Regions from separate parts of the Siphonobacter sp. BAB-5385 genome, predicted to be linked through region 1. Evidence: riboswitches for the same ligand, from Rfam matches in the RefSeq annotation. Region 1 holds a riboswitch; each other region holds the start of a gene.
What was found. A riboswitch is a leader RNA that binds a small molecule or an ion and turns the genes downstream of it on or off. The one in region 1 is predicted to bind cobalamin.

Region 1 (7,498 bases):
TTTTGGGGAAAAAGTTTGATTTTCAGCCTGTGGATTGATTGGATCCAACATTACTGAAACGATTACTACCGCTGCGTTTCCTGCCGCAACTCCTCCAGACAGTGCATACACAAACAGCTTCCGTCATACTCCATCACTGAAATGTCACGAATGTATTGCATTTCATTTGGCGTCAGGGCTACGTTCATGCAATCACATTTCAGACTGGCGTTGAGCTTACAGGTGAACAACCGTCCGCAACGCGGGCAACCTTCGATGGCGTGTTTAGACATAGGGAGTTGGTAGTTTTCGGTTTACCGTTTTCAGTTTGAGGCGTTTGCGAACTTTAGTAACGCTCTGGTGAAAGCCCGCTTCCAGAACAGTGAAATTCTGCGTGTAGTTGCATACCCCTAATTATTCACTCCACTGAAAACAGTAAACCGAAAACTGTAAACTAATCCAGAATTCTCACCGGCTTCTTATCCGCGTCAATCGCTACGAATGTAAACGTGCCGTGGATGGCGAGTTCGCGGCCTTCGGCGTACATGCTTTCGACAAAAATCTCCACGCTTACCCGCATACTCGTGTTTCCGACGTGTACGACATTGCCAATCAGCTCCACCAGCATTCCCGCCTGAATAGCCTGACGGAAATCAATGCGGTCGCTCGATACCGTCACCATCGGTTTTCGGGCCAGTCGCGTCGCCGTGATGAAGGCAATTTCATCCATCCACTGCATCGCCATACCCCCGTACAGCGTATCATAATGGTTGGTCGTATTCGGAAAAACAGCTTTAAATACGCGGGTTTCTGCCGCTTTGATTTTTTCTTCTAAAGACATGAGAAATGGGTTTTGAGTTTAGGGTTTAGAGTTTAGGGTTCTGAATCGAATCATGGGCTTATCCGTTATACGCTACGGTCCACGCAACTCAAAACACTAAACTCTAAACCACAAAACCTCTAAACGCTTATCGTCTGCTGGAGCTGCCGGGCGGCGGCTACCATGTTTCGTAAGGCCTGATCGGTTTCGGCCCAACGGCGGGTTTTCAGGCCGCAGTCGGGATTGACCCACAAGTTACGAGCCGGAATCGTACGAAGTGCTTTTTCCAGCAAATGTGCCATTTCTTCCACGCTCGGTACACGCGGTGAGTGAATGTCGTACACGCCGGGTCCGATCTCATTGGGGTACTGAAAGTCCGAGAACGCTTCCAGCAATTCCATCTGCGAACGGGACGTTTCGATGGTAATCACGTCGGCATCCATCCGGGCAATGGCCTCCATGATGTCGTTGAATTCCGAGTAACACATATGCGTGTGAATCTGCGTTTGATCCGCTACGCCCGCAGCACTTAGCCGGAACGCGTCCACGGCCCAGGTCAGGTACGTCGCCCAGTCCGCCCGCCGCAGGGGCAATCCTTCGCGAATGGCGGGTTCGTCAATCTGAATGATCCGGATGCCTGCTTGTTCCAGTTCCTGTACCTCATCCCGAATCGCTAAGGCAATCTGGAAGGCCGTATCCTTACGTGGCTGATCATCCCGGACAAAGGACCATTGCAGGATCGTGACCGGACCCGTCAACATCCCTTTCATATATTTCTCGGTTTTCGATTGAGCGAAGGTCGTCCAGCGTACCGTCATGGCTTCGGGACGTTCTACGTCACCGTAAATAATCGGTGGCTTCACGCAACGACTGCCGTAACTCTGTACCCAGCCGTTTTGGGTGAATACGTAGCCCGTCAGTTGCTCACCGAAGTACTCCACCATGTCGTTACGCTCGAACTCGCCGTGTACCAGCACGTCCAGCCCTACTTCCTCCTGCCAGCGAATGGACCTTTCGATTTCGGTTTCTACAAACGCTTCGTATTCAGCCTGGCTTACTTCGCCTTTCTTATACTTCGCTCGCCATTGCCGCACCTCGTCGGTTTGGGGAAAGGAACCAATGGTAGTCGTGGGGAAGAGTGGTAATTGCAGACTTTCTCCCTGAATTTGCTGACGAATAGCAAAGGTACTATACCGCTCAAAATCATCCGTTTGCACGGCCTGTACCCGCGTTTTAACGGCAGTTTTGTGAATCAGCGGACTCGTCCGGCGACTTTCCAGAGCCACCTGATTTTCCAGCAGTAATCCCTGAGCTTCTCCCTTGGCCAGACGTCCCAGCGTCACTACTTCACCGAGTTTCTGCTTGGCAAAGGCCATCCAGTTTTTGATTTCCGGCGTCAGTACGGCGTCGTTTTTCTCTAGATCCAGGTCATACGGCACGTGCAGCAGGGAGCAGGACGGAGCAATCCAGACGCGATCTTTACCCAGTACGTCCACCGCTCGCTGAATGAACGTCAACGATTGCGTAAAGTCATTTTTCCAGACGTTTCGTCCATCTACTACGCCCAGCGAAAGGATTCGTTGCGAAGTGACAAAACTGGTATCGGCCAGCATGGCTTCCAGTTGTTCGTTGCCCCGTACCAAATCCACGTGCAAAGCCGCTACGGGCAGTTGCAGGGTCAGAGCCAGGTTGGGCTGTATGCTTTCAAAATACGTGGCAACCAGCAAGGACAGCTGAGGTACTGCCCGAGCCAGGTATTCGTAGGCCTGTTGAAAAGCGATTTGCTCATTCTCGGATAAGTCCAGCGTCAGGCAGGGTTCGTCGAGCTGTACCCAGGTCGTACCTCGGGTAGCCAGTTCGCGTAGTACGTCGGCGTACACGGGCAACAAGGGTTCGAGCAGATCAATGCGATGGAAACCCGCTTCTTTTTCTTTGCCCAGCAACAGAAACGATACGGGGCCAAGCAGGACGGGCTTCGTCAGAATACCCATTTGCTTGGCATCCTCAAAGTCGTGAATGATTTTGTCGGAATACCGTTTAAACTGCTGATTTTTCAGAAATTCCGGAACGATGTAATGGTAATTAGTATCAAACCATTTCGTCATTTCCATCGCCTTGATGTCCAGCCCATTCTGCTGAATACCCCGGGCCATAGCGAAGTAGATTTCCAGCTCGCGATTACTCTTGCCGTCAATCAGCGACTGGTAACGCTCGGGTACCGCTCCTACCATCAGGGCCGTATCCAGTACCTGATCGTAAAATGAAAAGTCGTTGGAAGGAATCCACTGGATACCCGCTTCCTGTTGCGTTTGCCAGTTTTGCCGACGGACCTGCCGTCCGGCCCAGAGGAGTTCGTCTTTGGAGATTTTTCCGGCCCAGAATTGTTCGCTGGCCCATTTCAGTTCGCGTTTGCTGCCCACACGGGGGTAGCCCAGGTTGTGCGTAACCATGTTGTTTGTGTTAAAAAAGGGTTTGAAAAAACGCCTCTGAAACACCCAACCCGCCAAAAAAGGTGAATTGTTACGAATGCTTAGGCATACGATCTCCGGCTCACGTTCGTCGCTGAACGTCAGAAGAAGAATACACGTTTTCGACCCCGCTCTGAGCATCAGAACCGGGCGAAGAAACGCCTACAACATTTGTAAAATCAATGCGTGCATCAGGCCTTAGTCGTGAAGGCATGACCATTGAGAAGGTTGGCAAGTCTCCTGGCTTGTACCATGCTGGCCCCCCTTCTCATTCCTCGCGGAACAATGGGAAATTTGGGTAGCACGTGTTTCGCTGCGGCGAAACGGGTACTTACAGTAGCACGTCTGCTCGTGATTTACACACGATTCCTTTTTCATTCCTTGGGGAGCGAAGACCTCCCCACGAAACCAACCATCCGATTGACGGGCATTACAAAGAACGCCGCAAATATAGAGCATAGTTTTTTTAAATACGGAAGCAGAATCTTTTTTAGAAACGACAACGGCCCGCGTACCCAGACTTGCAGCGTATATCTTTTTAGCAAACTTTTAAGAGGTTTCGCTTAAAAACTCGTCAGGTTTAGGGAAGTTTGGCCGAATTTCTAAATTTGTTCCGTTCTTGACTAACGCTTCAGAACTTTGTTACCGCGTGGTCTTACCATTACTCATTTAAACTTCTGATTCTATCTGATGAAGACGCTGAACCAGTACAATTTCGCCGGAAAAAAGGCACTTGTCCGCGTAGATTTCAATGTCCCTTTGAATGACCGCTATGAAATTACTGACGATACCCGCATCAAAGCTACGATCCCCACGATTCAGAAAATTCTGAACGACGGTGGTTCGGTAATCCTGATGTCGCACCTGGGTCGTCCGAAAGATGGTCCTACCGAAAAATATTCGCTCAAACACCTGGTTAATGCCCTGTCGCTGATTTTCAACCGTCCGGTAAAATTTGCCGATGATGCCATTGGTCAGCAGGCTGTAGATCAGGCCGCTAACTTACAGCCCGGTGAAATCCTGCTGCTGGAAAACCTCCGTTTCTACAAAGAAGAAGAAAAAGGAGATGTAGCTTTTGCCGAGAAATTGTCTCGCCTGGGTGATGTTTGGGTAAACGATGCTTTTGGTACAGCTCACCGGGCCCACGCGTCAACGGCGGTAATCGGTCAGTTCTTTACTGACAAAGTAAGCGGTTACGTCATGCAAGCCGAACTTGACAACGCTCAACGGATTCTGGATAATGTAGAGCGTCCGTACACGGCGATCATGGGTGGAGCGAAAATCTCCGATAAAATTCTGGTGATCGAACGCCTGCTGGATAAAGTGGATACGCTGATTCTGGGTGGCGGTATGACCTACACCTTCACGAAAGCCTTGGGTGGACAAATCGGAAATTCCATCCACGAAGACGACAAAATGGAGCTGGCTCTGGAGCTGATTGAAAAAGCGAAAGAAAAAGGTGTAAACCTGCTGATGCCGCTGGATACGGTGATTGCCGATAAGTTTTCCAACGACGCCACCAAAACGACGGTTCCCGCCGGTCAAATTCCCGAGGGCTGGGAAGGTCTGGACATTGGACACCAGTCGATCGTAGTATTCAAAGAAGCCATCCTGAATTCGAAGACGATTCTCTGGAACGGCCCCATGGGCGTATTTGAATTCCCGAACTTTGCTGTAGGTACCAACGCCATTGCGGAGTACGTAGTAACGGCAACCGAAGAAAACGGAGCCTTCTCACTCATCGGTGGTGGTGATTCCGCTTCTGCGGTAAACAATGCCGGATACGGTGACCGCGTAAGCTACGTATCGACGGGTGGTGGAGCTCTGCTCGAATACATGGAAGGCAAAACGCTTCCCGGTGTAGCCGCTCTGGATTAATTTCCTGAAGCTATACCCAAACGACAAAGAGCCGATCCCGTGGGATCGGCTCTTTGTCGTTTATTGCTTGCTTACTCGGCCAGCTTAAACTTTTTCGCCAGAGCAAACACTTCTTTGAACGATTTCGTAGTCAGCTGAGCGTCTTCGAGGGCATTGTGAAATTCGGCGTCTTCCCGTTCCAGTCCAAAATAACCCGCAATGGCTTTCAGACTTAGCGACTTGGGTACAGGTTTGCCATTGGCTTTCAGTACTTCAAAGGTGAAATAGCCGAGCGTATGCAGATCCAGCAGTTTGTTGGAATACGGCCATTTAATTTTCTCTTCCCGGTAGGCGTACCGCAGGAAATTAATATCGTTGATGACGGATTGTCCGCTAATGATAACATCCCGCAGATACTGGGAATTATCCAGCGTCTGGGTACGGCCCCGGAGGCGACCGAGCTTTTCCAGTATCCACTCTTCAAATTGTGGGATGACGTCGTAAATCATGGGAGCGTCGTCGAGATCGCTCAGACTCAGACCGTGAATTTTGGCTGAATATTCCGAGAAAGCTTCTTCGTTTTCCGGATAGACATTCGACAGGTACGTTCCCAGTTCATTCCAGTCATCATCGCACAAAACGGCTCCAATTTGTATGATTTCATTCCAGCCGGGTTCACCTCCGGTCATTTCCAGGTCTAAAACAAGATAAGGCATCGGTTCAAGTTGAGTAGAATTCAAAGATAAGGCAACAGCCCTATTATTCACCGGATTTCGATTCAGGAATCCGTAAACCAGTCATTCCGGGAATTTTGTTCAAATGATTGCGTAGATTATTAGAATAGTACAAAAATATTCAAAACTCTTCAGGCTATTTGTGCGTTAATTTTATAGAAGCCATTAAAGTACGACCGTTTGGTCACAGCCCGAAAAGTACCATGATCTATAAAACACTTATCAACCCCAAGAAACGAATCATTGAGCTTGAAAAAACAATTTTAGATGAAATCGAGCTCAAAAAGACTACTTTTTTATACGCATTCCGGATTTTGTTCGGAGCAGCCATTGCCTGGATGTTACTCGATTTACTGCATATCGAGAAAAAAGAATGGGCACTTATTTCAGTAGCCATCGTCTCCGAGCCTGATTTTGGTGATCTACGTCGCAATACGATTTCCAGGATTATTAATACTATTAGCGGCTGTCTGATTGGTATTGTTTTTATCGTCCTGACGGGTGTTAATATCTTTTCCCTCTTTCTAGCCATTGCGGTAGCCATCTTCATGGGTACACTCATCAAACGGTATCCTTCTAGCTGGAAACTGGCTCCCTCTACGGTAATTGCTGTCATGACGCCAGCGATTTTTCAGCAAGCTTCCTGGCAGGATGCTCTTGAAATTGCCCTTCTCCGTACCTCGGAAGTAACCTTGGGCTGTATTGTCGCCTTTCTGGTCGGCTGGTTTTTCTCCGTGGTAAAGCGGAAGTTTAATTTCTAGGTTTCGGTTCCAGGCCAGGGGTCGAAGCCCCTGGTTACAACAGGGGCCACCCCTTCGGGGTTTACCGGGACGCTGAAATCCTTCGGTAGTGTCAAACTTCTGAAACCTTTCAAACGTTAAACGATCCCTACAAGGCCTTTGGTAACGGACCAGCCCCGCCTGCCTTTTATATGTATTTTCTTCTATCCATTCTTTTTTCCAGGAATTACACGAAACTTGTGGCCGCAGTAAAAATGCCGATCTAAATAGGGTATTACCGCCCTCGATCTGGTCTTTTCTTACAAAAACCAACAACAAGGATGAGTGTATTTAGTCTTGCCGGAAAAACGGCGGCCATTACCGGCGGTGGCAGTGGTATTGGCCGGGCCATTAGTGTCGAATTTGCCAGTCAGGGTGCTCATGTACATATTCTGGATCTGAGTGCGGAAGGGGCTCAGGCGACGGCTCAGGAAATTGAGTCAGCCGGTGGTAAGGTAACCGTACACGCCGTCAACGTAACGAATCAGGGCGAAGTACTGGCCGTTTTCGAGGCCATTGGCTCGCTCGACATTCTGGTCAACAACGCGGGTATCGCCCACGTCGGTAATCTGGAAAAAACGACCGAAGCGGACCTCGACCGTATCTACAATGTTAATGTCAAGGGAGCGTATAACAGCCTCTTTGCCGCCGTGCCAAAAATGAAGGCTAAGGGCGGTGGCGTCATTCTGAACCTGGCGTCCATTGCGGCTCTGGTCGGTATTCCGGATCGTTTTGCGTACAGCATGAGCAAGGGAGCCATTCACGCCATGACCTTATCCGTAGCGAAGGATTACCTGAAGGATAACATTCGTTGCAACAGCATCTCCCCCGCCCGCGTGCATACGCCCTTCGTGGATGGCT
Region 2 (7,498 bases), on a different contig from region 1:
GATTTTCGTTATTTAGTTTTTCACTACTGAAGAAATGGCAAAAGTTCCGGTAAATCGCTACCAACAGCCCTACATTAACAGCGGTCAGATGGGAATGCCCCAGGGCGTTCGCACGAAAAAATATGGCCTTGAACCCAAAAAGTACATTAACCTGGCCCTGCGTGACTGGATTAAGCAGGAATGGTTCTGGTTTTTGATCCCCGTGGCTGTAATTATCATCAACGTAGTTCTGAACGTCACCAATGCGTATCCCAACTGGTGGATTTATCTGGTAGCCGTCTTAGGTGCAGTAGGTTTCGGATTGTTCCGGGCCATGCAGTTCACCGCTACTACGCAGGTGGAACAGAATAAGCAGATGTTCGAAAAATTCGTTTATGAATTCGACAACCGTCAGATCTTTGTCTGGAAAAACCGCGAGAAGAAAGAAGGAGGTCAACTGCCCTGGAACATGATTCAGTCGGTACAGAAGGAGAAAGATGCGTATCTGTTCATTTTAGGAAAATATCAGTATCTCTATCTTCCTTTCAATGTCTTTAATTCGGAGCACGACATCAAAATGTTCGAGACGATTTTGACGCGTAAAGAACTGTTGAAGTAATTGAAAAGGTATTCCATATAATCAAGCGAAAAGGTCGGTGGCTTGCCATCGGCCTTTTCTTTTAGTTAGCGAATCAGACTACGACACCGCAAATCCCCAAAACCATGTATCAACATCTGCTCAACGAACGACTGGACCCCTTACGTCAGCAGTTAATTGAACACTCCGTCTATCACCGTATTCACTCCATAGAGGCTCTACGGGTCTTTACCCAAAGTCACGCCTTTGCCGTCTGGGATTTTATGTCGTTGCTCAAAGCCCTGCAACGGCAATTGACCTGCGTGCAAGTGCCCTGGTTACCAACGGCTTCAGGGAACACGGCGTATCTGATTAATGAAATCGTTACGGGTGAAGAAAGTGACGTCGATCAGCACGGCGTACGCATGAGCCACTACGAATTGTACCTGCGGGCCATGCAGGAACTACAGGCGGATACTACGGTCATTGAAACGTTCGTAGCCGACCTGCGGCAGGGTAAATCCGTAAGCGAAGCCCTGGAAAATACTGGCATTCCCGAAGGAGCCCGGAATTTCGTAGCCTTTACATTTTCCGTCATTGATCGCAATCGTCCCCACGAAATTGCTGCCGCTTTTACGTACGGACGCGAAGACCTGATTCCGGATCTGTTCATCGAACTGGTACGCAATCTCAACGAACGCTTTCCGGGTCAGCTCGATACCTTCCGGTACTACCTCGAACGACACATTGAAGTAGACGGCGGTCATCATGGTCATCTGGCCGAAGCCATGGTGCAGGAACTCTGTGGTAACGACGAGACCAAATGGCAGGAAGCCATTGCCACGGCGGAAGAATCCATTCGTCAGCGGATTGATCTATGGAATTCCATCACGAGTCGTTTAGAACCCGTCGATCAGAACTAATTCGTAAAATTTTTAAGTAATTGCAGCGTTTCTAAAAGCAATACATCCAAAGAAAACTAAGGCTATGAAGTGAGCTTTTTTATCCGGCGAAGAATTCTAAACCTTCTTGGAAAAATTCTACTTGCTTCAAAGCCTGACTTCTCTGGAAGTAAGCGTACAAATCTTTACCTTTAAGTTTCAGTACCAACAACGAGTCTATACCTATTTCTTCACGCACTGCTTATGAGCAATTTCCACATCCAGGAAACGCCCGAAGTATTCGATGTCATCATCGTTGGCTCGGGTGCGGGTGGCGGCATGGCGGCTTATCAGTTATCGAAAGCCGGAGCCAAAGTCTGTTTACTGGAAGCAGGAGGTTACTACGATCCTGCTGATCCCAAGTACATTACGCAATTAAAATTCCCCTGGGAGTCCCCTCGTCGCGGAGCCAGTACCACACGTCCCTTCGGCGATTTCGACGCCGCCTGGGGAGGCTGGCAATTGGAAGGCGAACCGTATTCAGCGGCACCGGGTACCGAATTTCACTGGTTTCGTAGCCGAATGCTCGGCGGCCGTACCAACCACTGGGGCCGTATTTCGCTGCGTTTCGGTCCCGACGATTTTCGTCGCGGAACGCTCACGGGCATCGGGGATGACTGGCCGATTACGTATGACGATGTCGCTCCGTATTACGATAAAGTCGATAAACTCATCGGTATTTTCGGTTCGAAAGAAGGGCTTCGCAACGAACCCGACGGCCATTTCTTACCGGCTCCCAAACCGCGTTTGCACGAATTGATGCTTAAGAAGGCGGGAAAAAATCTGGGAATTCCGGTTATTCCGTCGCGTCTATCGATTCTGACAAAAAAAATTAACGACGAACGCGGTCAGTGTTTCTACTGCTCGCAGTGTGGCCGGGCCTGTCAGGTATACGCTGACTTTTCTTCTTCGTCCTGCCTTTGCAAACCCGCGGTCAAAACGGGTAATACCCGGCTGATCAACGGAGCGATGGTTCGCGAAGTACTGACCGATCAGAAAACCGGATTGTGTACGGGCGTTTCGTACGTGGATACCGCTACCTTACAGGAGCGGACGGTACGCGGAAAGATTGTGGTACTGGCGGCTAGTTCCTGTGAATCAGCCCGATTGCTGTTGAACTCCAAATCAGCCCGTTTCCCGAATGGACTCGCTAACTCCAGCGGGGTCATCGGTAAATACCTGAATGACTCGACGGGAGCCAGCCGTTCGGCCTTCATTCCGGCTCTGATGAACCGGAAACGGTACAACGAAGACGGTGTGGGTGGTATGCACGTATACACACCCTGGTGGCTGGATAACAAAAAGCTGGACTTCCCCCGGGGCTACCACATCGAATACGGCGGCGGCATGGGTATGCCCATGTACGGCTACGGCATGGGGATTCACGGCATGAACGGCAAGTACGCCTATACCGATGGAAAGTCATTGCCTTCGGGTGGTTACGGTTCGCGTTTGAAAGAAGATGCCCGCCGTTTCTACGGAGCGTACGTGGGTATGGCCGGTCGCGGTGAACCGATTCCCTTGGAAAGTAACTACTGCGAAATCGATCCGAATAACGTTGATAAATACGGGATTCCTACGCTGCGATTCCACTACAAATGGTCGGAAAACGAAGTGAAGCAGGCCCAGCACATGCAGGATACGTTTGAAGAAATGATCCACGAAATGGGAGGTATTGCGTTAGGAAATAAACCGGGGAAAGAACAGAACTATGGCCTGGAAGCTCCCGGCAAAATCATCCACGAAATCGGTACGGTCCGCATGGGCAGCGATCCCAAAAAATCCGCTCTGAACTCGTTCATGCAGGGTCACGACGTGAAGAACCTGTTCGTCGTAGACGCCGCTCCGTTCGTTACCCAGGGCGACAAAAACGTAACCTGGACGATCCTGGCGATGTCTATGCGAACGAGTGACTACATCATTGATCAGGTGAAACAGAAGAATTTATAAAGCGTTTTCTGTTTTCGGTTTACAGTTTTCAGTTATGGCTACCGTTCAGCGATTTGAGGATTTAAAAATCTGGCAAAAAGCTAGGGTATTTTCTGTATTGATTTTTGAATTAACGGGGACGGGTCCCTTTGGCATGGACTTTGACCATCGAAGACAGATCAGGCGTTCGGCAGATTCGGTCATGGACAATATTGCTGAGGGTTTTGGACGAGGGAGCAAAGGTGAGTTTATCCAGTTTCTGGGAATCGCCAAAGGTTCGTTAACGGAAGTCAAATCTCAGTTATACCGAGCATTAGATCGTCAGTACATTTCAACAGAGATCTTTGAAAAAGTGTACGCAGATGCCGATGAGCTAGGGAAAATGATCGCTGGATTTATTTCCTATCTGTCAAAAACGGAAATCAGAGGAAGTAAATACAAAGGCTCTACTGACAAAAATCAATTACAGGAACCAGCGTTGGATTATCAGGGCTGGACGGAGTAGACGTACTAATTACTGAAAACCGAAAACAGGCAACTGAAAACTGATACGCATGAAACGTCGCGATACACTTAAATCCATTGCACTCGGGTCGCTGGGCATGGCTACGGTTCCTTCGACGGACCTGGTGGCGGCACCGCCTGAGAAACCGCTACCCATTCCCGGTGGACGGCAGAAATCCGAAGCCATTCGGGATGCCAAACTCATGGCGGAAAAGTTCTTTACGCCGCACGAGCTGAAAACGATTACGGTCCTCTGCGACATCATCCTTCCCGCCGATCAGAAGTCAGGGAGTGCCTCGCAGGCGGGCGTACCCGCGTTCATCGAGTTTATGGCGAAAGACCAGCCCGTACACCAGACGCCCCTGCGGGGTGGGCTGGCCTGGCTCGACAGCGAAAGCCGCAAACGCTTTAACAAGAAGTTCGTAGAACTGACGAAGCCCCAGCAAATCGAAATCGTCGATGACATTGCCTACCCTGAACAGGCCAAGCCCCAGTACTCTCAGGGAGTAGCTTTCTTCAACAAAATGCGTGACATGACGCTTACCGGTTTCTACACCACCCGCATGGGCTTTGACGACCTCGGCTACGTAGGAAACACCCCCAACAATTGGGAAGGTGTACCCGAAGAGGTGCTGAAGCAGTATGGCTTGAGTTATGAATAGGGAATGTTTTAGGTTTGAAAAGAGAGTTTGAAGTTTGAAAAGGTGTGAAGTTTGAGTAAAGTTTAAAGTTTGTTGGGGTTTGAATAGCGTTTCAAGTTTGAGTGAAGTTTGAAATTTAAGTAGGGTGCAAGGTTGAGCGAAATAGGTTATTAACTTCATAGCCTAGGGTCATTTCACTGTACTTACAAGCCACTGAAACCCCTCTCAAACGCTCTTCACACCTAAAACCATTTAAACCTGAAACTTCACTGAAACCCCATCAGACCTCAATCTCATTCCCCAATGCTGATTCGGAGAAATACCGGGTCAGCATTTTTATTTTCCCTACTTTTGCGGACGTTTTAGGTTTCGGTACCTCCCGGTACCGGATTAAAAGGGAACACCGGTGCAAATCCGGGGCTATCCCCGTAGCTGTAAGTTTCGGTCAGTTTACAGTTTACGGTTTATCGTTTTCAGTTAATGGGTAATCGTATTTAACTGAAAACAGACAACCGAAAACTGCAAACTGAAGTTTCCAGACAAATCGCCACTGTATCCGTTCCGGTATGGGAAGGCGTCTGGGATGAAACGAGCCAGAAGACCTGCCTGAAACGAAATCCATTTCGAGCTTTCGGGTGAAAAGTCGTTTAGGAAAGGTAGACTATTGGCGGGTGGCTCTGACGCCCGTCCGTATCGTTTATGCCTTTCGCCTCGCGTAACCGGATTGCTCATCATCTCTTTTATTCAGAAAACGATGAGCGTTTTTACCAAAAGTACCCTTCTCTGTTTGTTGGCTACGACCGCTGTTTGGGCTCAGGAAACCCAGCTGGAACCCGTCACCGTGACGGCCAACCGTACCGATCAGAAACTCTCCCAGACCGGAAAAGTCGTCACTGTACTCCCGGATTCAGTCCTGCAAAAATACGCTACGCAGTCCGTCGGTGAATTGCTTTCGCGTCAGGCTGGCTTCATGGTAGTTGGTGCCCAGGGGCCTCTCGGTACCAATCAGGACGTATACGTACGCGGAGCCGGCCAGGGCAATACCTTGATTCTACTCGACGGCGTACCCATTTACGATCCCTCCGGTATCAACAACACCTTCGATCTGAACTTACTTTCCGTGGGCGAAATCGAACGGATTGAAATTCTGAAAGGAGCCCAGTCTACTCTGTACGGCTCGGATGCCGTGGTGGGGGTCATCAACATTTTCACCCGAAAGGAAGGCGACCGTCCGTTAGGAGCTTCGGCTACGGTACAGGGCGGGAGTTATGGTACGTTTCGGGGTACGGTGGGCCTGAATGGTTCTTCCAAAGCCGGATACTTCAACGCCCAGTACACGCGGTTACGTTCCGATGGGTTTTCGGCGGCATACGATGCCAAAGGCAATCAAAACTTCGACAAAGACGGTTTCTGGCAGGATAACGCCTTGTTCAACGGCGGAATCCAATTGGGATCGAAGTTGCTCTGGAAAGTACGGGGCATGTATTCCTGGTACCGAAATGAACTTGACGGGGGAGCCTTCAAGGATAGTACTCAATACGACTATACCAATACCATGAAAATGGCCGGTACGGGTTTTGAGTATACGCACAAACTCGGAAAGCTGACGGCCAATTATGCGTTTACGACCTTTGACCGGAAATCCGAGCTGGATCAGTCGAGTTTTGAGGGGAATACCCATTTCGCCGAACTCTACCATTCCTGGAATATACGACCCTGGTTTGATCTCATCACGGGAGCCGATCTTCGTTCACAAAATACCTATCAGGCTAATCCATACGGCCCACCCATTCAAAAAGATACGGCTCATACGCAGTTGATAAGTGCCTACGTAACCGCTCTGTTACGTAGTCGAACCAACCTTGCTCTGGAATTGGGTGGCCGGTATAATCACCATTCGTTGTACGGAAGCAATGTTACGTATTCGGTCAATCCTTCGTATCTGTTCAAGGATCGATACAAAGCCTTTGTCAATCTCTCCAGTGGCTTCCGAACGCCTACGTTGTATCAGTTGTATTCGGAATATGGCAACAAAAGCCTGAAACCGGAAACCAGTCGTTCGCTGGAGCTGGGGGTACAATGGTTTAACAAAGACAAAAAGTCCAATATACGGGTACTGTACTTTGATCGATTAATTAAACAAGTGATCGATTTCCAGTCACTCAGTCAGCCTCCGTATGGCCGGTATGTGAATTACAATCAGCAAAAAGATCATGGGTTCGAACTCGAAGGCTCTTACCTGTCAAACGGCTGGTCGCTGACGGCGAATGCGACTTACGTGACCGGGCAGGTTACGCAGCCCGTGAATGGACGCGATACGACGTTTAATAATCTATTCCGTCGCCCAAAGATTTTGGTCAATGCGACGCTGGGTTATCAGATTACCCCGAAAGTATTTGCTTCCGCTACAGTACGCTCTTTAGGGAAACGTGCAGATCGATTCTACAACGGTGAAACCTACCAAACGGAGCTTGTCGAGCTGAAACCTTACACCACTCTGGACGTTTACGCCGACTACCAGATCAATACTTTCCTACGCGTATACGGCGATGTCCGTAATCTGTTTGATATGCAGTATTTTGACATTTACGGATACAATACCCGGGGCCGAAACTTTACGGCGGGCGTGCGATTACAGTTTTAATACGAGAACTACGTAAGCTGAAGGGTCTGGCCCGGGGTGCAACCTCGGGCTAAGCAAATTGAACCCCGTTGGGGTTTTTAGTACAGCTCAATAGCAAGCGTTTGAGTGGAGGCTTTAGCGAATGTGTCTACTTCAAACAGCCCTTAAACCACCTATCAAACCATTCAAACCTTAAACCAAAACACCCCCGATGACTTTAAAAGAAACGCTTCGTCGAAAGATTGATCTAAAAACCAAACCGCTGGGAGCCCTGGGTCAACTCGAAACGCTGGCCCTACGGATC
Region 3 (7,498 bases), on a different contig from region 1:
GTACCAGTTCCCGCGACAACTTCTGATAAGCCGCCGCCGGACTTACTTTAAATAAGGTCAGGTTTAGCGGGCCACCCATCCAGCGTTCGGTTGCTTGCGATGAAAGGCGGGCGGAGGGTGTCCAGTTGAAAGGGCTCATGGAAAACAAGCCGCTCAATACCCAGGTAAACGCGAAAAGCCCAAAGATAAAACCCGTGTAATGATGCCAGCGGAACCAGCGTTTCTTGTACGGACTAAACGCCAGCGATTCGGGCCGTTTACGTTGGTAGCGAATGAAGCCCATCGCCAATCCTGCCAGACACATCAGGGTTCCGATTATGGAAACCCAGATGACTATCTGACTCCAGACGGGTCGGTTACGGATGAGGAACGTCGGATAAATCCAGTGCGGAATCGGTCCCAGCCAGGCTAGCAACCGTTGCCGGGCCGTAACCTGTTGAACGACTTCGTTTGAAAAAGGAGACACATACACATAAGTCCCCGCTTCGTTGCCCATTTGCATTCGATATACTTCGGGCAGGTAGCCCTGTGAGCGGTGGGCCGCCATCCACTGATCGATCTCTGTTAATTTTTCAACCTGCTGTACCCCCGCATGGGACCAGTGCTGAGCCAATTGACGAGCAAAGCTTTCACTGGCATAGGGCAAAATAGCCGGGTTATCCGCGTAGATACTAAGCTGGCGGTTTTGTAGGGTAACGATCCGATATACGGGCCGATTCAGTACCATACCTAAGCGAATGGATTTGATGGAATCCGTTACTCCTGCTCTAGTAATCGCTTCTGCCGGCGTTAACAGGCAGGTTGTCAAATCAATCGGAGGCGTTTGTTGCAGCTTCTGGTGTGATTTGAGCGTCGGATACGACACGTACATCATCATCAGTCCCGACAGAAACCAGACCAGAAACAGTAGACTCAAGGCAAATCCCAGGTAGCGATGAACGAGCCGAATGGCTTTAATGACTGTTTTCACGAAAGATATACAAAGCCGCAGACTCCAAAAGTCCGCGGCTGAAAGGTTAAAGTTGGTAACTAAGCGTCAGCAGGTAATTACGGGTGGCTCCGGGATAAAACTGCCGGGTTAAGATCACGTTGGTGAAATAGCGTTCGTTAAACAGGTTATTCACATTCGCCCGAATGCCCACGCGGTTCAGCTGATACCCAAGGGCCACATCGACGGTTCGATAGGACGGCAAAACGTACGTATTCGCCGAGTTGGCGAAGGCTTCGCTTTGATAGTTGAAGCCCACCCCGGCATTCAGCCCTTTCAAGGTTTTTTGCTGAACCGTGTAGTTTAGCCAGGCATTTACCAGATGCTTCGGAGCCAGTACCGCCGTTTTACCCGCCACGGGGTTTACCTCCGCACTGGCGTAGGGTAAATACTGGGCTTTGGTGAAGGTATAACCCACCGTCAAATCAAGGCCCGCGACGGGATTGCCCTGAGCCTCCACTTCGAAGCCTCTCGATTCCGCCGAACCTACGCGTTTGAACACGCCACCGGGCAGACCTTCCACCTGATTGTCTTTTCGCATGTAGTACACCGAAGCCGAAGCGGCAAATTTTGATGACAGCTCCAGTCGGGAGCCCACTTCAGCCTGATAACCCGTTTCTGGATCGAACGTCTCCCCATTTGGAGCTACCCGGCGAGAGGGTTTGAAATACGTTGAGTACGAGGCGTAAACGGATAAAGGTTCAATGGGCTGATAGACTAGGCCCAGCCGATAGGTCAGGGCATTCCGGGCTATGGTTGATTTCGCTCCGTAGTTGGTTACCCGGCGGTCTTTGTCCACCTGATCGGTGTAATATTCGCCTTTGAATACATCGTAACGCAACCCGACTAATGCCTTGATTTTCTCGGAAAACCGGATGAAATCCTGTAAGTATATTCCGTGTACCGTTTCATCCGTAGCCCGGTAATAGGTATCGTAGTAATCGATATATCCCTGGTTTTCAATCGGGTTTTGTACGGGAATGGTTGCTCCTTTGCCGGGACCAAAAATCGTACCGTTATACGTTTTACGGTCCAGTACGCTAAGCGAATACCCCAGCAAAATCTTCTGCGAAACCTTGGCGGTGTTGAGATCGTAGGTCAGCTCCAGCTGATTTTGTAAGGGCTTGGTGAGGTGATTGAAGTAGTAGGGAAACGAGCGGGTAATGGAATCCCGCCGGGTATTGAGCGTCAGTTCTTCCGTTGAAAAATAATCGATGTTATCGTCCGAATACGAGAGCTGATTGGAAAGTTTCAGGTTGGCCATAAGCTGCCGCACGTAGCGAAACTGAACATCCGTTCGCGTATGCTTTAAAAAATCAGCGGGGTCGTTGTAACGCGTCATTAGATCCATGCCGGGAACCAGCACGCCGCCCGCCAAAACGGGAATACCCGAATCCGTGCGGTACACATCTTTATTGGCTCCTAACGACAAATAAAAGTAGTCCTTGCGGGTGGGTGTATATTCCAGGGCCACGTAGGCATTGTTAGTAGAGATACCCGCCTGCCGGAAACCATCGGTATTCGACACCCCGAAATCCATCCGGTACCGAAGCTTCGGGTTGATCGAACCACCCGCACCAGCCCGCATCCGACGGGTATTGAAACTCCCGTAAGTCGCGGAAAAATTAGCCCTGAAATCGGCCGTAGGCTGTTTCCGCACGATGTTGATGATACCACCCAGAGCCGAGTGCCCAAAGAGGACGGAAGCCGGGCCTTTCAGTACTTCGATGCGTTCGACGTTGGCTAAATTCGTGTTGGGGGCACTGGTGGAAATGTTATGTCGCTCATCCCGAACGCCATCCATCAGTACCACGAAATTGCTGAACCCGCGAATGGTGAAGTGCTGAAAACCGCCGTAGGTGTTGTTGGAACGAACGCCCGTAGTATTTTTCATGGCATCCCCCAGATCATCAATGCCGCGTTGCTCGATGGTTTTTGAGCTGACCGAGCTGGTAGACAAAGGCAGATCCCGCAGCGGAACATCGATTTTGTTAATCGCCGAAAAGGAGCGGTTTCGCTGACTGGTTACCGTCACGACCGAAAGCTCGTGGGTTTTCTGGTTAAGCTGATAATGCAGGGGCAGGGTTTCGCCGGCTTTGACCTGTACCTGAACCTGACGCACTTCGTACCCGATACCGCTCAGCGTGAGGGTATACGCTCCCGCCGGAATTGCCTGCAACTTAAAACTGCCGTCGGCCTGGGTGATTGCTCCCAGGCCCATAGGTCCAGACGAATAGAAATGCCGGGTATGGGTTCCTGGGTTTCCGTTTCAATTCGCCCTTCCAGCGAACCGTTTTTGTGTTGCGGGAATGCCTTTAAGAGTACACCGCAGAGGAGTACCCAGGTGGTAAAAAGGGCTTTGCTACTTAATCGTGAAGTAGAAATGGGGAGCATAACTTTTAACTAAAAGGTTAAAAGTTCTTCGCTTGCGTTCTCGCTAATGATGAGACAGGAATACAGAGGAAATCAGGAAAGCTTACGCACGGGCATACGCATATCGGCACAGTGGTGCCCCTACAACAAAGCAAAGCTCCCCTTGATAACGCTCTAAACCGTGAAAGCATGATCAGCTAAGAAAAAGGCAGGTCTCCTGACTTGTTCCATTTCAGACGCCTTCCCATACCGAATGATACAGTGGCTCAGTTGTCTGAAACGTGTGCAGTGTACAGTTTTCCGTTTACAGTTTTCAATTATACAAGTATTGAAAACGGAAACGGTCAACCGCAAACTGCGTAGAACTTACAGTTGCACGACAGCTCGTGATTTACACACGATTCCCTATTAATCTGTCTTTCGACAGAACCTTTTTCCGTGGAATAAGAAGTAAAGAACTTGAATGAGGCCGCGAAGGTAGGCTAAAAATGATAGATTAAAGAAGGAAGAGGTAACATTACCTAATGTCCTTGTTCAACCTTACTCAGGTTTAGCCCGATTAACTACGGTTTAGCCAGGCCCTGCAAAAGAGGAAAGTCAATAGGAAGGCTTCTATCGTTTTACCCGCCGAGCGGCTAATTTAGGCGTTTGCAGCCATTTCAGTGTCGCTCCTGTTTTCAGCTCTTAAACCCGTCCCTGACTCCAAGGATTGGTAGAGACGATTCAGTATAGAAGTGAAGGTAACGCTTCTTATTTGCCCACAATCTCTTTTCTGAAATGCTTCCCCCAGTTGCGTAATTCGACCAACAGGTCTTTCATGGACAGGCCCAGAGGGGTCAGAGCGTATTCTACCGTGACGGGCATACTATCATACAGCGTACGGGTAATGAGCTGATTTTCTTCCAGTGCCTTTAGTTCCTGCGAAAGCATTTTGGGCGAGATCTCCGGAATATCCCGCTGGATTTCACCGAAGCGTTTGTTGCCATACGTCAGGGAGATGATAATGGGAATCCGCCATTTGCCCTGAATGACTTCCATGGCATCTTTGGCTACTTTCAATTCATACTGGCAAGCGGGTTCGGTGCTTTTCATGTTTGGTAATGGTTCATACGTACTTACTCCCAGGTAACTACTTACCCACAGGTAACAGCTATCTTTTCGAAAGTGAATGTAGCTAGTTTTGTCGCATTCACATTATTGAACAAGATCATTCATGAAAAATCTGTTTTTTCTACTCGCGTTTCTAGTATCCACCGTCAGTCTGGCCCAGTCACGTACGCCACGAACCTTTCTGCTCGTGCACGGGGCCTGGTCGGGTGGATGGGATTACGCTAAAGTGGATGCCTTACTAACGGCTAAAGGGGATAAAGTCTACCGACCAACGCTTACGGGTTTGGGCGAACGCGTGCATTTGTCCAATGCCAACGTCAACCTCAGTACATACATCTCCGATATTGTCAATGTGATCCGGTTTGAAGACCTGCACAACGTAATTCTCGTCGGACATAGTTACGGCGGCATGGTCATAGCGGGCGTGGCGGAGCAGGTACCCGACCGCATCCGTCAACTCGTGTACCTGGACGCAATGGTACCCAATGATGGGGAAAGTGCCAGGGATGTGTGTGGTCCGATCTGGGACGCCTGATGGTATCGCACATCAAAGACAGCGTGATGACCTATCCCTTCGGTCCTACCAAACCCACGCCGCCCATGGACGTACCTCAGCCCATTAAAACTTATACGGAGCCGCTAAGAATTAGCAATCCACGGGTTAAATACATTCCAACTGCTTTCATTGTCATGACGAAAAACGGCAAAAGTGATAGCCATACGGACGCCATGGGCCTAAGTCGGGCCAGGGCCAGAAACTGGAAGATTTACCCCTTCGAAGGCGGCCATTACTCCATGCGGGAACAACCCGAAAATCTGGTAAAAAAACTGGAGCTGGTACTGGGGAAGTAATGGCTGAGGATTCGTTCGTAACTGTATCTTGAGTATTAATCAGTTATGAAGCATTTCCTTCAATTCCTCAGGAATATATAGGAGTCAAGTACTCCGGAAAACCTTTCAGAGATCGAGTCTTAGGTTGTGTTTTATTAAACGACGAGGGCAGGAACGGATGCAATCCATTCCTGCCCAACCGATCGAACCTACGGCTCTCGACAGAATTCTAAGAACCATACAGAATCGTTGAAAAACTCAGGTACTATCCGCAAAAACGCTAATTTAGTCGAGTCGGACTGTACCCGCAGAGGTCCCCATCGGCTCCTCCGCAGTTGACGGACGGGGAGCGTTTTCAATGGCCTCCAATAGCCAGACGGGAGGTTCCCCGGCTGGCTGGTCGCCCGAGGTCGTAGTCGTACCGGTATTACTGCTCGCGGGATCTGTTCCCTGGGGCTCTCCGCCGGCGTAACTCGGCGTTGAGTCCGACGTTACTGAGCCGGGAACGACTTCGGTTTTGGGATCTACTTCAATGGTTATTTTCATGGCGATGCTAGTTCAAAACCGCGTACCGGGCCTCGATATTGACGGGTACGTTGGTCAGATTTTTGATTAATACCCAATAGGTTACGTACGTGGCGTTAGCCCGTTCTACGCGGGTTTCCCATTCCACCTGGGGGGCTCCAGTCCGTGGTGACGTAGGTACCACATGCCAGATGACGTGCCAGCTAGCCGGCCAGTTGAACGTATACCACTGGGCGGAGGCATTGGCCGCTACCGTACCCGTAAATTGAACACCAACTCTCATGATCGTGAAGGTTTGAAATAAGGTTAAGAAAAATTTGTATCCGGGTTATCAGACCCCATTGTTTCAGCAGGTTGAGACTACCAGCCCAGTACCGTAAACCTCCCTTCAAAATTCAGGGGCCGGTTACTGAGATTGGTTACATTGAGCCAATAGGTAATGAAGCCATCCGAAGCCCGCTCTACCTGCGTTTTGATTTTAAGCTGCGGAGCACCGGGTACCGGCGTAGTAGGAACGGCCGTCCATACGACGTGCCAGTGAGCGGGCCAATTGAACGTATACCAGCGACCTGTAGCATTGGCCCCCAAACTGCCCGTAAACTGCACGCCCGACCAGGTATTGGTTTGTAAGACGAGCGGAATCAACTGGCGTAAGTTGGGACGATTACCGATCCGTTGCGTGAGCGGACGTCCGGTTGCGGCCTGTTGGGGAGAACCCGTCGTGCGGAGTACTTCCCGGGCCCGGGCGGGCGTCAGCGGGATGCGACCGTAAGCCCGAAGAATGCCCTGCAAACAGGCCAGGGTTCCGACAACGATCGGCGAAGCACTCGACGTACCGTTGAACGTATCGGTATACTGTTCGTTTTCGGGTCCTCCCTGTAAATCCCCGTACCCCGTGGTCGTCACTTCCCAACCCCATCCCTGCACGTCGATCATGGAACCAAAGTTGGAAAAATTGCAGCGTGCCCGGTCGGTGTATACTTCTCCACTACCCGTCTCGGCGTTGCGTCCGTGCGTACCGGGAGGCGGATTTCCTGCTCCTACTACCACGGCCCCCGAGTCCCGGTTGGCCCGGTTAAACGGATTCCGCCAGGTCGCCGGAAAACCCGTCAAAGCCGTATTATAGCCCGCCGCATCGAGGTTGTTGTTGCCATTGCCGGCAGCTTCGACCACAATGACACCCCGACTGACGGCATAGCGAATGGCGTCAAAATCGGCAGGCCACCATTCCACGGTCGTAAGGCCCAGGGTTGGGTGCGAATACTGCTGTTCAATCAGGATGATGTCTCCCGGCCGGAGGCTATCGGCTGCCAGCTGGATCACCTGGGGTAGGTTATAGGTCATGGCCGCATCCCGGTACACCGAAATAGCCCGCAGGTTAGCATCCGGCTAATGCCCGTTACCCCAATCGTATTGGTATCTCCACCGATTACACCCAGTACGGCTGTTCCGTGGTTTTGCCAATCGGCTCGCTGTACGCCGCTGAGTAATCCGCCCGAGTTCTGAGCCAGATCTTCGTGCGTAAAATTCCAGCCCCTTCAATGTCGATCACCTGCACATTCGCTCCCCGTCCACCCGGATACGTCCAAGCAAACACTGCATCAACGCCCTGGGGCGATGCCTGCAAATAGCCCTGTCGATCGACAAAACTAGGGGTAACCGGTACGGAAG

Region 2: linked by a shared signal. The riboswitch ahead of BWI93_RS06890 (TonB-dependent siderophore receptor) and the one ahead of metE (5-methyltetrahydropteroyltriglutamate--homocysteine S-methyltransferase) in region 1 are both predicted to bind cobalamin.
Region 3: linked by a shared signal. The riboswitch ahead of BWI93_RS02635 (TonB-dependent receptor) and the one ahead of metE (5-methyltetrahydropteroyltriglutamate--homocysteine S-methyltransferase) in region 1 are both predicted to bind cobalamin.

What each region holds. Positions count from the first base shown of each region.
Region 1 covers NZ_NMPS01000206.1:4,150-11,647, reverse strand. The annotation lists gene BWI93_RS20315 (cysteine-rich CWC family protein) at 66-272, opposite strand; gene BWI93_RS20310 (acyl-CoA thioesterase) at 434-820, opposite strand; gene metE (5-methyltetrahydropteroyltriglutamate--homocysteine S-methyltransferase) at 940-3,249, opposite strand; cobalamin riboswitch at 3,480-3,695, opposite strand; gene pgk (phosphoglycerate kinase) at 3,958-5,145, shown strand; gene BWI93_RS20295 (PolC-type DNA polymerase III) at 5,217-5,840, opposite strand; gene BWI93_RS20290 (FUSC family protein) at 6,062-6,619, shown strand; gene BWI93_RS20285 (SDR family NAD(P)-dependent oxidoreductase) at 6,919-7,498, shown strand, end outside.
Region 2 covers NZ_NMPS01000070.1:144,481-151,978, forward strand. The annotation lists gene BWI93_RS06865 (YcxB family protein) at 35-598, shown strand; gene BWI93_RS06870 (DUF3050 domain-containing protein) at 703-1,479, shown strand; gene BWI93_RS06875 (GMC oxidoreductase) at 1,702-3,447, shown strand; gene BWI93_RS06880 (four helix bundle protein) at 3,482-3,931, shown strand; gene BWI93_RS06885 (gluconate 2-dehydrogenase subunit 3 family protein) at 3,981-4,592, shown strand; cobalamin riboswitch at 4,919-5,196, shown strand; gene BWI93_RS06890 (TonB-dependent siderophore receptor) at 5,236-7,215, shown strand; gene cobT (nicotinate-nucleotide--dimethylbenzimidazole phosphoribosyltransferase) at 7,406-7,498, shown strand, end outside.
Region 3 covers NZ_NMPS01000031.1:163,238-170,735, forward strand. The annotation lists gene BWI93_RS02630 (PepSY domain-containing protein) at 1-970, opposite strand, end outside; gene BWI93_RS02635 (TonB-dependent receptor) at 1,017-3,209, opposite strand; cobalamin riboswitch at 3,551-3,810, opposite strand; gene BWI93_RS02640 (helix-turn-helix domain-containing protein) at 4,112-4,453, opposite strand; gene BWI93_RS02645 (alpha/beta fold hydrolase) at 4,575-5,006, shown strand; gene BWI93_RS02650 (hypothetical protein) at 4,982-5,323, shown strand; gene BWI93_RS02655 (hypothetical protein) at 5,588-5,848, opposite strand; gene BWI93_RS02660 (hypothetical protein) at 5,856-6,110, opposite strand; gene BWI93_RS02665 (S8 family serine peptidase) at 6,188-7,171, opposite strand; gene BWI93_RS02670 (hypothetical protein) at 7,257-7,498, opposite strand, start outside.